DNA from 3 places in the Shewanella sp. SM23 genome. Region 1 is predicted to be linked to each of the others. Evidence: predicted binding sites of a transcription regulator. Region 1 holds the regulator's gene; each other region holds the start of a gene.

Region 1 (4,274 bases):
AGTCTGACGGTAAAAACCGGTCAAGTCGTTGGCCTACTCGGTCCAAACGGTGCAGGTAAAACCACGACATTTTACATGGTTGTCGGGCTAGTGAAGAGCGATAAGGGACATATCTTTATCGACGATGATGATTTAACCGCAGATCCTATGCATCTGCGTGCCCGCAAAGGCATAGGTTACTTACCGCAAGAAGCCAGTATCTTTCGTAAGCTAACTGTTCATGACAACATCATGGCCGTACTGCAAACTCGTAAAGAACTTAAAAACGAAGAACGAGAAGAAGAACTAGAACATCTGCTCGAAGAGTTTCATATCACCCACATCCGTGACAGCCAAGGCATGTCATTGTCGGGTGGCGAACGTCGCCGCGTCGAAATTGCGCGGGCTTTAGCCGCTAATCCTAAGTTCATTTTGCTCGATGAACCGTTTGCCGGCGTCGATCCTATTTCGGTTATCGACATCAAGAAGATTATCGAACAACTCAAAAGTCGCGGCCTTGGCGTACTGATCACAGACCATAATGTCCGCGAGACATTAGATGTATGTGAACATGCTTATATTGTGAGTCACGGAAACCTTATTGCCGAAGGAACTCCAGCAGAGATCTTAGACAATCAGCAAGTTAGGGCTGTGTACTTAGGTGAACAATTCAGGCTATAGTTAATCGAGCGAAGCCAATGGAGGCAATTTATACCGCCATTGGGCTTCACTCAAGATAATAATAAGCGACCTCATCCAACAATAATAACGTAGGGATCAGCGGTAACATGAAAGCGTCACTCCAGCTCAAACTGGGTCAACAGTTAACCATGACGCCACAATTACAACAGGCCATACGTCTGTTGCAACTGTCGTCATTAGAACTGCAGCAAGAGATCCAGCAAGCATTAGATTCTAATCCCCTTCTCGAGCTGGAAGAGGATCAATTCGACGCCACTAAAACCCCTGTAAACCAAACGCTATCCGATACGGATTTCAGTGAATCTAGCACTCTGCCACCAGAAAAAGACAGCTCCACCATAGACACGGCAGAGTCGCTAACCAAAGAATCCATGCCCGATGAGCTCCCCATGGACACCACATGGGATGAAGTGTTTACCGCCTCCCCAAACTCAGGCCCCGGCGGCAGTCGTGAAGACGATATGCCCTTCCAAGGCGAGACCAGTGAAGGTTTGTACGAACACTTAGAATGGCAAAAAAACCTCACGCCGTTTTCTGAAACCGATTTAGCCATTGCCACCGCCATTATTGATGCCATCGACGATCAAGGCTATCTCACCCAAAGTACTGACGAAATCCTCGAAGCCATGGGCAATTCGGAGGTCGAGCTTGACGAAGTCGAAGCCGTACTCAAGCGCATTCAGCATTTTGATCCCATAGGCGTTGCCGCCCGCGATTTAAGTGAATGCCTGCTAATCCAACTGTCGCATTTCGCCGCTGATACTCCCAACCTAGAAAACGCCCGTATGCTGATCAAAGATCATTTAGATCTGATCGCCGCCCGTGATTTTAGGTTATTGATGCGTAAGACTAAATTAAAAGAAGATGAATTAAGGGATGGTATAGCACTTATCCAAACTCTCAATCCTCGCCCAGGTTTGTTGATCACGCCCAATAATGACGAATACGTTATCCCAGATGTGTCTGTGTCGAAGAAAAATGGCCGCTGGGTCGTTGAGCTTAATCCTGACTGCATGCCAAAAATCAATGTAAATCAACATTATGCTTCTATGGCACGCAGTACCAAAAACCAAGCCGATAGCCAATTTATTCGCGGCCATCTGCAAGAGGCTAAATGGTTTATTAAGAGCTTAGAAAGCCGTAACGACACTTTGCTTAAAGTTGCTAATTGCATAGTGCAATATCAGCAAGGTTTCTTTGAGTACGGTGAAGAAGCCATGAAACCTATGGTGCTTAACGATATTGCCGAAGCGGTAGAAATGCATGAGTCCACCATCTCACGGGTCACAACTCAAAAATACATGCATACCCCTAAGGGACTTTTTGAACTAAAATACTTCTTCTCTAGCCACGTCGGTACTGACGATGGTGGTGAGTGCTCATCCACAGCAATCAGAGCCTTTATAAAGAAACTGGTGGCAGCGGAAAACCAGAAAAAACCATTAAGCGATAGTAAGATGGCTCAACTTCTGGCAGAACAAGGGATCAACGTAGCCCGCAGAACCATTGCGAAGTACCGAGAGGCTATGCTTATTCCACCTTCTAATCAGCGTAAAAGTTTATAACCTACAGTGGATATCGGAGGACGTTTCTATGCAAATAAACCTAAGTGGGCACCATATCGAAATTACCGAATCGTTACGTGCATATGTAGAAGAAAAGTTTTCAAAACTTGAACGCCATTTCGAACAGATCAATAATGTGCACGTTGTGCTCAATGTTGAGAAAATGCAACAGATTGCCGAAGCGAGAATAAACCTCATAGGTGGTGAAGTTTTTGCTACTTCAGAGCATGCTGACATGTATGCCGCTATAGACGCCCTGATTGACAAGCTTGACCGTCAGGTTATTAAACACAAAGAGAAGTTAACAAAACACTAATAATGGAACTTTGTACCATACTGCGGCCGGAGTGCACTACCTGCGCCACTCCGGGCAGCAAGAAAAAGGTACTGGAACTCATCAGCGACTTAGTCGCTGCCCAGTACCCGACCCTCTCATCTCAAGAGATATTCGAAAGCCTAGTGGCGCGCGAAAAGATGGGGAGCACAGGTATAGGTAACGGCATCGCCATTCCACATGGTCGACTAGCCGATATAGATCAGCCCATTGCCATACTAATTAAGTGTGAAGAGCCGATAGCATTTGATGCTATCGATAAGCAACCTGTTGATATTTTATTTGCACTACTGGTGCCTGCAGACCAATGTCAGCAGCACTTAAGTACCTTGTCTTGCATGGCCGAAAAGCTGAGCGACAAGCAAATATTAAAGCAATTACGCAAGACGCATGATGAAACGGAACTCTATCAGGTAATCACTGGATGAAACTGGTCATAGTGTCGGGCCGCTCAGGCTCAGGCAAATCTGTCGCCCTTAGGGTACTCGAAGATCTCGGCTATTATTGTGTCGATAACCTTCCCTTGCCATTGATTGGCAGTTTGCTTGAGCAACTCAAAGGCAGTAACGATCTCGTCGCCATCAGTGTCGACGTGCGTAACATGCCTGAGCAGGATAAGGTCTTAGTGAAACAACTCGCTAGCCTACCTCCAGATACTGAGTTAACGAGCTTCTTCCTTAACTCCAGCGATAAAATTCTGCTTAAGCGTTACAGCGAAACCCGCCGTTTACATCCTTTGTCGAAGAGCCGAGTCTCTTTGCAAGAAGCGATAAAGCTGGAGGGGAAACTGCTCGAGCCTATGTCAAAACTGGTCGATCACTACATAGATACGTCGAATCTGAATATCTATGATTTAAGCGACCAAGTCAGACAAATTCTCCTTGGTAGTGTCGATAAAGAACTCGTGATCAACTTCGAGTCCTTTGGCTTTAAGCACGGAATGCCCACCGAAGCCGACTTTATGTTCGATGTGCGCTTCCTGCCCAATCCCCACTGGGAGTTGGCGCTGCGGCCATTGACTGGCTTAGATGAACCCGTAGCTGAGTTCTTAAATCGTCAACCACTGGTTAATAAGTTCATCTGGCAAATCGAAAATTTACTGGAGACTTGGCTGCCGCATCTCGAGCGTAACAATCGCAGTTATTTAACGGTAGCTATTGGCTGCACAGGTGGACAGCACAGATCGGTTTACGTCGCAGAGCAATTGGCAAAACGCTTTAGTAACGGTAAACATAAAGTTTATGCCCGTCATCGAGAGCTCAACAATGCCAAAGCTTGAACGTCAGATAACCATCTGTAATAAGCTCGGTTTACATGCCCGTGCCGCCACTAAGTTGGTGGTACTGGCTTCCGAGTTTGATGCGACCATCACCTTAATCCAAGGCGATAAACAAGCATCGGCCGCCAGTGTACTTGGCTTACTGATGCTTGAAACTGGTATGGGTAAAACCATTAAGCTGATCGCCGAAGGCCCAGATGCAGAGCCGGCTCTCGATGCCATTTGTGCCTTAATCGACGCTAAGTTTGACGAAGCCTGTTAGTTTCACTTCACACTAAGCACTTCATCGTTAGTTTCACTTCATGTCTAGTTTAAAAAACTTGCCATTCAGAAAACATTTGTCGCTCGACGATACAAGCTACTGGCGATTACACTAGCGGTCATTACGCTGGCACTGGCCTTAACCTTACCTTAG
Region 2 (4,274 bases), on a different contig from region 1:
ACTTGATTTTTCACAGGTTTGGGCGCTTTATCAACAACAGAGCCGTCCACAACGAGTGAAGGAAGTGACGTATTTCTAGCGTTTTTGAGAGTATGTTCAACAGCATGTATTGAGCCGCGTATTTACGCGGCTTTTCTTTTTGTACAAGACATTAATATCTAATCAGAGCTTAGAAAAGGGAATGCTAAGTGGGAGTGATGCGCTTGTTAGGCCTTTAAATCATTGCCTAAACTTGAGATAGTCGAGGTCTTGCCTTTATCGTTATAGGTGAGGCTGGAGGCGTTTCTGCTGGCTTGTAAAGCTTGAGCAAAGCGATTTAAACTCGCTAAATTCATCTCAATTAAACTGGCATTTTGTTCGTTTAATTCTTTGCATTCAGTCAATGCGTCTTTGATCTCAGCCATTTTATGCACGAGTTCGACTTGCTGAGTGAGTAGCGATTTATCACTGTGTTTTGCCAGAATATCATCATTATTCTTTAGTTCTTTCAGACATTGCGATTTTTCGTTAGCAAGGGAAAGCAGTAAATCGGCGTTTTGGTCAACCAAAGCGCCTTTTTCCTTGAGTATGATTTGCTTAAGAACAGCCAAATGGGCGTGTTGTAGATCTACCAGTTTAGCTATTTCAGTCATAGTTACTCTTTATTTAAGTCATTAAGTTCGGCTTCAAAACTTGCAATATTGGCAGCCAACTTTTCAGGGTCAATTTTATAGCGACCTTCGGCAATAGCTTGTTTGATTTCTGCTACTTTCTTTTGATCAACTTCAGGAAGGCTAGCCATTTTAGTCTGAGCTCCTTGAAGTTGTTGTGCCTGGGCCGTAATGACCACTGAGTCGCTTCTCTGTGGTGTTGTCGATTTTGTAGCAACTTGAGCAGATTGATCGCTGCTCGTTTTCGTTGCGCCTGAACGAACTTGCGCAGTCGTTGCAGTGTTGAGTTTGCTAATATCAATTGCCATTTTAGGCTCCAGCGTCGTGTGTACGGGATTTCTTAACTGGGGTATCGGCAGCTTACAAAAAAGCTTTAGATTATTTTACATTCTTACTTCAACTTCGCCAATGCCTGTGACTATAGCATCTAGTTCTTTGTTTGAACTGCTATTTTTGACTCTGATCCGATCACCTTTATTGCCATCTTGTAGGGCTTCGCCTACTGTTTTGAGCTCGAATGAGCCAGAACGAACGTAGATAGATACCGAATCATTTTTACAAACGAAGCATAAGTTGTTGCTTAATATGGGATTATCTTTTGCTACTCGTCGTTTTACTCGCACGCCAGCCAATTTACTCGGGTCATCGAATTCGGCACCTCTCAAGCTATTTTGTTCAATGTAACGGACTTCTACTTGACTAGGAGAGATGAGTTCGCCTGGTGCTAAGATTTCGGTTGAGACAACAACGGGGAATAAGATATCCACCCGAACCGAGATATAGATTTGCCAAGGGTAAGCTAAGTCTTGTGTATCGCAGCTGACTTTTAAGGTGTTATTACGGCTAATTTCCCTATCGCTAGCCAGTTCAACTTTCATTGGAGACGAACATTGTGACGGCAGCATTCTTGCGTCAACCATCTGTGGCGAAATATTTACTTTGGCATTTTCTGGAACGGATATTTTTTCTGAAATAAGCGCTTTAGCTAATTCTGAGATTGCCGATACGGTGGGGACAATAGGCTCTGCACTCGCAAAAGCGGGCATGAAGAGGGTGAAAAGACTAAAAAAACAGACTAAATTTACTTTCATAATGAAGAGACTAGCTTGTAACGCCAGAATGCACCTATACTTTTATTAAGTTCGAAGCTGACCACTGTAATAATAATTTGCATCACTGTCAGAAGATTGACTCAGTTTCGACTATGTTTATCGATAGATAAGACGTAAGCAATTAATATGCCTATACTCAACTGAGTTATAGGGCCGAACATAAACAGAACAACAAGGCAGAGTTATGTCGAGTATTCTTGATTCAGTCAACAAACGAACCCAGCTCGTTGGACAAAACCGTTTAGAATTGCTGCTTTTTAAATTAAACGGTCGTCAACGGTTTGGGATTAACGTGTTTAAGGTGAAAGAAGTACTGCAGTGTCCACCACTGACCACTTTGCCTAAACTTAATCCTTATGTGAAGGGTGTTGCTCATATTCGTGGAACAACCATTTCAGTGATTGATTTGAGTGCGGCAACAGGGGGAAAACCTTTAGCAAGCACTGAAAACTGTTTCATCATTATTTCTGAATATAACCGCAGTGTTCAAGGCTTCTTGGTCAGTTCTGTTGAGCGGATAATCAACATGAATTGGGAAGCGATTATGCCTCCGCCGCAAGGTGCTGGCCGTTATTCTTATCTGACAGCTGTGACTGAAATTGAAGGTGAATTAGTTGAAATTCTCGATGTGGAAAAAATCTTAGATGAGATTTCACCGGTTAAAACGGCTATCAGTGAAGAAGCCAATGAAAAACTGACCCTCGACAGAACTCAGCATTACCATATTATGGTTATTGATGATTCTGCCGTGGCGCGTAAACAAATTATTCGTTCACTCGAGTCATTGAATTTACAAATTGATACCGCAAAAGATGGTCGTGAAGCATTAGACAAGCTTAAAGAGATCGCCAAAGAGATGGATAATGTGGCCGATGAGATCCCCCTCATCATCTCTGATATTGAGATGCCTGAAATGGATGGCTACACCCTGACTGCTGAAATCCGAGATGATCCTAAGCTTAAGCATATTAAAGTGGTACTGCATACTTCGTTAAGTGGTGTATTCAATCAGGCAATGGTTCAAAAAGTGGGGGCTAATGACTTTATCGCTAAGTTTAATCCTGACGAACTGGCCGCTGCTGTGAATAAGCATTTAAGTTTGTAATTGCTGTAGGTTAGTACCTAGATACGCTTTACGCTATAATCTCGACTTTATAACATGATGGTTTCGCACTGATTTTGGTGCTTGCTATAGGATTTAGGATGTGAATGTGCCAAATAAATCACTCGCTGAGGCTGAATATAATCAATTTAGGTTGTTCTTAGAGCAACACAGCGGCATCGTACTGGGTGAAAATAAGCAATATCTTGTGCGCAGTCGTCTTGCTCCTTTGATGGGCAAATATAACCTGCCATCCTTATCTGATGTGGTTAAGCATTCGATGAAGCCTACTGAGCGTGCGCTCAGAGCTGAAGTGATCGATGCTATGACGACCAATGAAACCCTTTGGTTCCGTGATCGTTATCCATTTGAGTTGTTGAATAATGTCCTACTACCTGAATACAGTCGTCTGGGGCGTCCGCTTAAAATTTGGTCTGCGGCTTGCTCGTCAGGCCAAGAGCCATACTCATTGGCTATGACTATTCTTGAGTATCAACAGAAGAAGCCTGGTGCCTTGGCTGGTAGTGCTTCTATTCAAGCAACGGATTTATCTCCTTCCATGTTGGAACGTTGCAAAAATGCCGAGTACGATAGTTTGGCATTAGCGCGTGGTTTATCTGAAGAACGTAAGCGTCAGTTTTTTGATGCATTACCTTCAGGCAATATGAAGTTAAAGGACAATGTGAAGCGGTTGGTGAACTTTAGAGCGCATAATTTACTCGAGAGTTATAGTCTGCTTGGCAAGTTCGACATTATCTTTTGCCGCAATGTGCTGATTTATTTTGCACCAGAGGCAAAGGCAAAAATTTTGCGGCAATTCGCTGCCGCTCTCAATCCCAAAGGGATTTTATTTCTCGGTGCATCAGAATCTATCGCTGGTTTAACGGACGAGTTTGATATGGTTCGTTGTAACCCTGGCATTTATTACCAGAAAAAGACTTAACTCAGCCGCTCTAAAGAAAATTACCGACAATTGTCGGTAATTTTTTACCCATCACTTGCTCATCCTTGTTGTTATTCTCAAAATTTTCCTGATGTTGGCACATGAATTGCTTTATTTTCGTGAGAACACGAGGAGGCAATTTTATGGCGATCAATTTTGATAATGCACTGGGTGTGCATCAATACACTCTCGGTATTAGAGCGCAGCGGGCTGAAGTCATTTCAAGCAATATCGCTAACGCAGATACGCCACATTACAAAGCCCGCGATGTTGATTTTTCTGCGGCAATGCAGGCCGCTCGAGGCCAACAGCAGCAGCGAAATAGTCTTGAAATGCAAGAGCCAGATAAGCATTTTGGGCTTGCGGAGTTGACTGGGCAATTTGTTAAGTTCCGTGTGCCAAATCAACCCGATACCGGTGATGGTAATACTGTTGATATCCAACAGGAACAATCGGCATTCATGCAA
Region 3 (4,274 bases), on a different contig from region 1:
AATAATGCAACACGGAGATGAGATGATGAAGAAGATGACAGGTAAGTCCTTTGCACTGAGTGCACTGGTTGCCGCCAGCTTCATGGCTGCGGGCGCAATGGCGAGTGATAAAACAGAGCCTCGCAACGAAGTTTATAAAGATAAATTTAAGAATCAATACAGTAGCTGGCATGATACCGCTAAAAGTGAAGAACTAGTGGATGCACTTGCACAAGATCCTAATATGGTGATCTTATGGGCGGGTTATGGTTTTGCTAAAGATTATAATGCACCACGCGGCCACATGTATGCGGTAACTGACGTGCGCAACACGCTACGTACAGGTGCACCCGCTAATGCGGAAGATGGTCCTATGCCGATGGCATGTTGGAGCTGTAAGAGCCCTGACGTACCTCGCTTGATTGAAGAGCAAGGCGAAGATGGTTACTTCAAAGGTAAGTGGTCAAAGGGTGGCCCTGAAGTGACAAATACCATTGGTTGTGGTGATTGCCATGAAAAAAGCTCTCCAAAGTTACGTATTTCACGCCCTTATGCAGACCGTGCTTTTGAAGCTATAGGTACACCTTTTAGCAAAGCGTCTAAACAAGATAAAGAATCAATGGTATGTGCTCAGTGCCACGTTGAGTATTATTTTGAGAAAACTGACGACAAAAAGAATTTTGTTAAATTCCCTTGGGATATGGGTACAACAGTTGAAAAAATGGAAGTCTACTATGACTCAATCCAATTTTCTGATTGGACACACGCCCTTTCTAAGACACCAATGTTAAAAGCCCAGCATCCAGAGTATGAAACTTGGAAAATGGGTATTCACGGCATGAATAATGTAAGTTGCGTTGACTGTCACATGCCAAAAGTGACCAGTGCTGAAGGTAAGAAGTTTACTGATCATAAAGTGGGCAATCCATTCGACCGTTTTGAAGAAACCTGTGCAACTTGCCATAGCCAGACTAAAGAGTTTTTGGTTGGCGTGACTAATGAGCGTAAAGCCAAAGTTAAAGAAATGAAGTTGAAAGCGGAAGAGCAATTAGTCAAAGCACACTTTGAAGCAGAGGCTGCGTGGAAAGCTGGCGCCACTGAAGAAGAAATGAAACCCATACTGACAGATATCCGCCACTCACAATGGCGTTGGGATTTAGCGATTGCTTCCCATGGTGTTGCAGCTCACGCACCGGATGAAGCATTGCGTATTCTGGGAACTTCGGTAAGTAAAGCTGCTGATGCTCGTGTGAAGTTAGCGCAATTACTCGGTAAAAAAGGCATCACAGATCCTGTTGCGATTCCTGATATCTCTACCAAAGCTAAGGCACAAGCAGCATTAGGTATGGACATGGATAAAATGAATGCAGAGAAAGAAGCATTTAAGAAAGACATGTTACCTAAGTGGGATGAAGAAGCGAAAAAACGCGAAGCCACTTATAAGTAGGTTTTAATCAATCGTGGTTGAGTTTTCGATATGAGCTAACCCCTCATGCAAACAAAAGCCCTCGCTGACTCAGCGGGGGCTTTTTTATGGAAAAAATATCGAGTAATGTCAGGCGTTGATCATGCTGGCCGAGTGAATACCACGGGCTAAATCGCTATTTGATCAGTTTTAATAACGCCCTAAATCGCTCGCCTTGGGCTTGATGTTGTAATTCAAATAATAGCGATTCCACGTTAGTTAATAGGGCGCCCCTGGCCGTCATCATTTGGATCCCAAGTTGTTTATTCTCAGCACTGCGTGACGATACGCAATCGGCGACTAAATGCACCGAATATTGCTGCTCGATAAGGTCACAACAGGTTTGGTAAACACACACATGGGTTTCAATACCCGCGACTATGACGTGTTTGCGATTCGTCTTAGTTAATGCCTTTGCAAACGCGTCACAGTGCCAGCCGCTAAAATGCTGCTTAGCAATGGGTGAGCTGGTTTTCGCAAGTAAGGTTTGCAGCTCAGTGCTAGTTGCTCCGAGTTTATCGGGTAGTTGTTCTAACCACAGTATTGGAATTTCAAATAATTGTGCGCCTTGGATTAAGGTCTGTAGTTGTTGATGCAGCTTGTCACTGTTATCCATGATTTGTGCAAGTTTTCCTTGCACATCGACGATAACGAGAACACATTCTTCTGGTTTTAACATCGGGCCTTCCTTCTGCGCTTGATGATTGTCTTAGTGATGATCTTCGCTTTTGTCTAAGAGCTTGTGTTGTGATGCTCAGATTTCATCTCGATTTACGCTTCCCCCAGTAGACCCTAATTTAACCTTGTTACCAATAGGCCTAAGGTCGAATAGCTGTCGCACTTAAACTGCTCACTAAAAGAGTGCATCGCACCAGTCAGTGCTCGATTATGGTGCGTTTTTAACCTTAAAAAATAGTGTTAAACAATTTAAATCATTAATAATCAATAGATTAAATTGTTGGCCTAATGATTGAATTACATTTGATACAAGTTAATAACAATCGCGTTTTTTTGGAGGTCAGAATGAAACTAGTCAGCGCTATCATCAAGCCGTTTAAGTTGGATGATGTCCGTGAAGCTATCGCCGGAATTGGTATTGAGGGCATGACGGTGACCGAAGTGAAAGGTTTTGGCCGTCAGAAAGGGCATACAGAGTTGTATCGCGGCGCCGAGTATCAGGTGGATTTTTTGCCAAAAGTAAAACTAGAAATTGCCACTAAGGCTGAAAATCTCGACATGTTAATTGAGGCCATTACCACTGCGGCCCATACGGGGAAAATTGGTGACGGTAAGATCTTCGTCGTTGATTTAGAACATGCTATCCGTATCCGTACGGGTGAACTTGATACTGAAGCGCTATAAGGGGCTGACAATGGAAGAATTAACGAAATTAGGCGGCACAGTCACTGAACTACGCTTTGCACTCGATACCTTTTACTTTTTGATTTCTGGCGCTTTAGTCATGTGGATGGCGGCGGGATTCGCCATGTTAGAAGCGGGTTTAGTTCGCTCTAAAAATACCACTGAAATTTTAACTAAGAACGTTGTGCTGTACGCGATTGCCTGTGTGATGTATCTGTTGGTTGGCTATAACATCATGTATGTGGATAACACTGAAGGTGGCTGGTTACCGTCAATTGGCACCTTAATTGGTTCACAATCAGCAGATGCGAGCCATGCATTAGAATCTGACTTCTTCTTCCAAGTTGTATTTGTGGCAACGGCGATGTCAATTGTCTCTGGTGCTGTGGCGGAACGGATGAAGTTGTGGGCTTTCTTGTTCTTTTCTGTGGTGATGACAGCGGTTATCTATCCAGTAGAAGGTTATTGGACTTGGGGCCAAGGTTTTATCGCTAAACTGGGCTTTGTAGACTTTGCTGGTAGCGGTATTGTGCATATGACGGGGGCGACCGCGGCGATTGCTGGCGTAATATTGCTCGGTGCGCGTAAGGGGAAATACGGGCCTAATGGTCAAGTGAATCCTATTCCAGGCTCTAACTTGCCAATGGCAACCTTAGGTATGTTTATTCTGTGGATGGGCTGGTTTGGCTTTAACGGCGGATCGCAATTAATGGTGTCGGATGCGGCGAATGCAAGCTCAGTGGCGAAAGTGTTTGTGAATACCAATACTGCAGCGGCTTTTGGTGCTATCTCAGCTCTTATCGTGTGTAAGATGATTTGGGGTAAAGCGGATTTGACCATGATCCTTAACGGTATTTTGGCTGGACTAGTGGCGATTACGGCAGATCCTCTCTCGCCTTCATTGTTAATGGCGGGTGTGATTGGTTTAGTGGCGGGCGGCGTGGTGGTGTTCTCGATTGTGGGCTTAGATCGCATTAAGATCGACGATCCCGTCGGTGCGATTTCAGTACACGGTGTGGCTGGTTTCCTTGGCTTAATGTGTGTGCCATTATCCAATGCCAATGCAACTATTACCGGACAGTTGACGGGCGCAGCGATCATTTTCACTTGGGTGTTCTGCTCGTCATTTGCTGTCTGGTATGTGATTAAGATAACCATGGGGATCCGTGTGACTGAGGAAGAAGAATACAACGGTATGGATGCTTCTGACTGTGGTATTGATGCCTATCCTGAGTTTGTTACGGTCAAAAATGCGGGCTGATTAAACTTGCACATTAATGCGTGATTCACCTTGATGCTTAGCTTGGATCGAGGGATAGTGAAGCAGAGCCTAGGCTCTGCTTTTTTATGGGTAATCACTGTGATTGAAGTTTAAGTACAGGGTCATAAGCTTAATTACTGAGCAATTCTGTTTTCTTGCATAAATTAAGGAGTGTTCTATGAGATTGAATATAAAAACAATAGGTCA

The links. Region 1 encodes sigma-54, which starts transcription at its own class of promoters, with help from an activator protein. Its sites were predicted from a motif close to GTTGGCACGNNNNTNGNNT; they were not measured.
Region 2: flgA (flagellar basal body P-ring formation chaperone FlgA) is a predicted target of sigma-54. The motif match lies at 1,878-1,896, and genes of this name have one in related genera.
Region 3: L5L98_RS07465 (P-II family nitrogen regulator) is a predicted target of sigma-54. The motif match lies at 2,402-2,420, and genes of this name have one in related genera.

What each region holds. Positions count from the first base shown of each region.
Region 1 covers NZ_JAKKRM010000019.1:81,099-85,372, forward strand. The annotation lists gene lptB (LPS export ABC transporter ATP-binding protein) at 1-660, shown strand, start outside; gene L5L98_RS18900 (RNA polymerase factor sigma-54) at 768-2,246, shown strand; gene hpf (ribosome hibernation promoting factor) at 2,275-2,562, shown strand; gene ptsN (PTS IIA-like nitrogen regulatory protein PtsN) at 2,565-3,008, shown strand; gene rapZ (RNase adapter RapZ) at 3,005-3,859, shown strand; gene L5L98_RS18920 (HPr family phosphocarrier protein) at 3,846-4,121, shown strand.
Region 2 covers NZ_JAKKRM010000003.1:344,360-348,633, reverse strand. The annotation lists gene L5L98_RS06315 (LPP20 family lipoprotein) at 1-79, shown strand, start outside; gene L5L98_RS06310 (flagella synthesis protein FlgN) at 207-632, opposite strand; gene flgM (flagellar biosynthesis anti-sigma factor FlgM) at 635-958, opposite strand; gene flgA (flagellar basal body P-ring formation chaperone FlgA) at 1,034-1,741, opposite strand; gene L5L98_RS06295 (chemotaxis protein CheV) at 1,947-2,867, shown strand; gene L5L98_RS06290 (CheR family methyltransferase) at 2,968-3,807, shown strand; gene flgB (flagellar basal body rod protein FlgB) at 3,951-4,274, shown strand, end outside.
Region 3 covers NZ_JAKKRM010000004.1:217,575-221,848, reverse strand. The annotation lists gene nrfA (ammonia-forming nitrite reductase cytochrome c552 subunit) at 23-1,426, shown strand; gene L5L98_RS07470 (hydrolase) at 1,581-2,123, opposite strand; gene L5L98_RS07465 (P-II family nitrogen regulator) at 2,468-2,806, shown strand; gene L5L98_RS07460 (ammonium transporter) at 2,817-4,067, shown strand; gene L5L98_RS07455 (hypothetical protein) at 4,246-4,274, shown strand, end outside.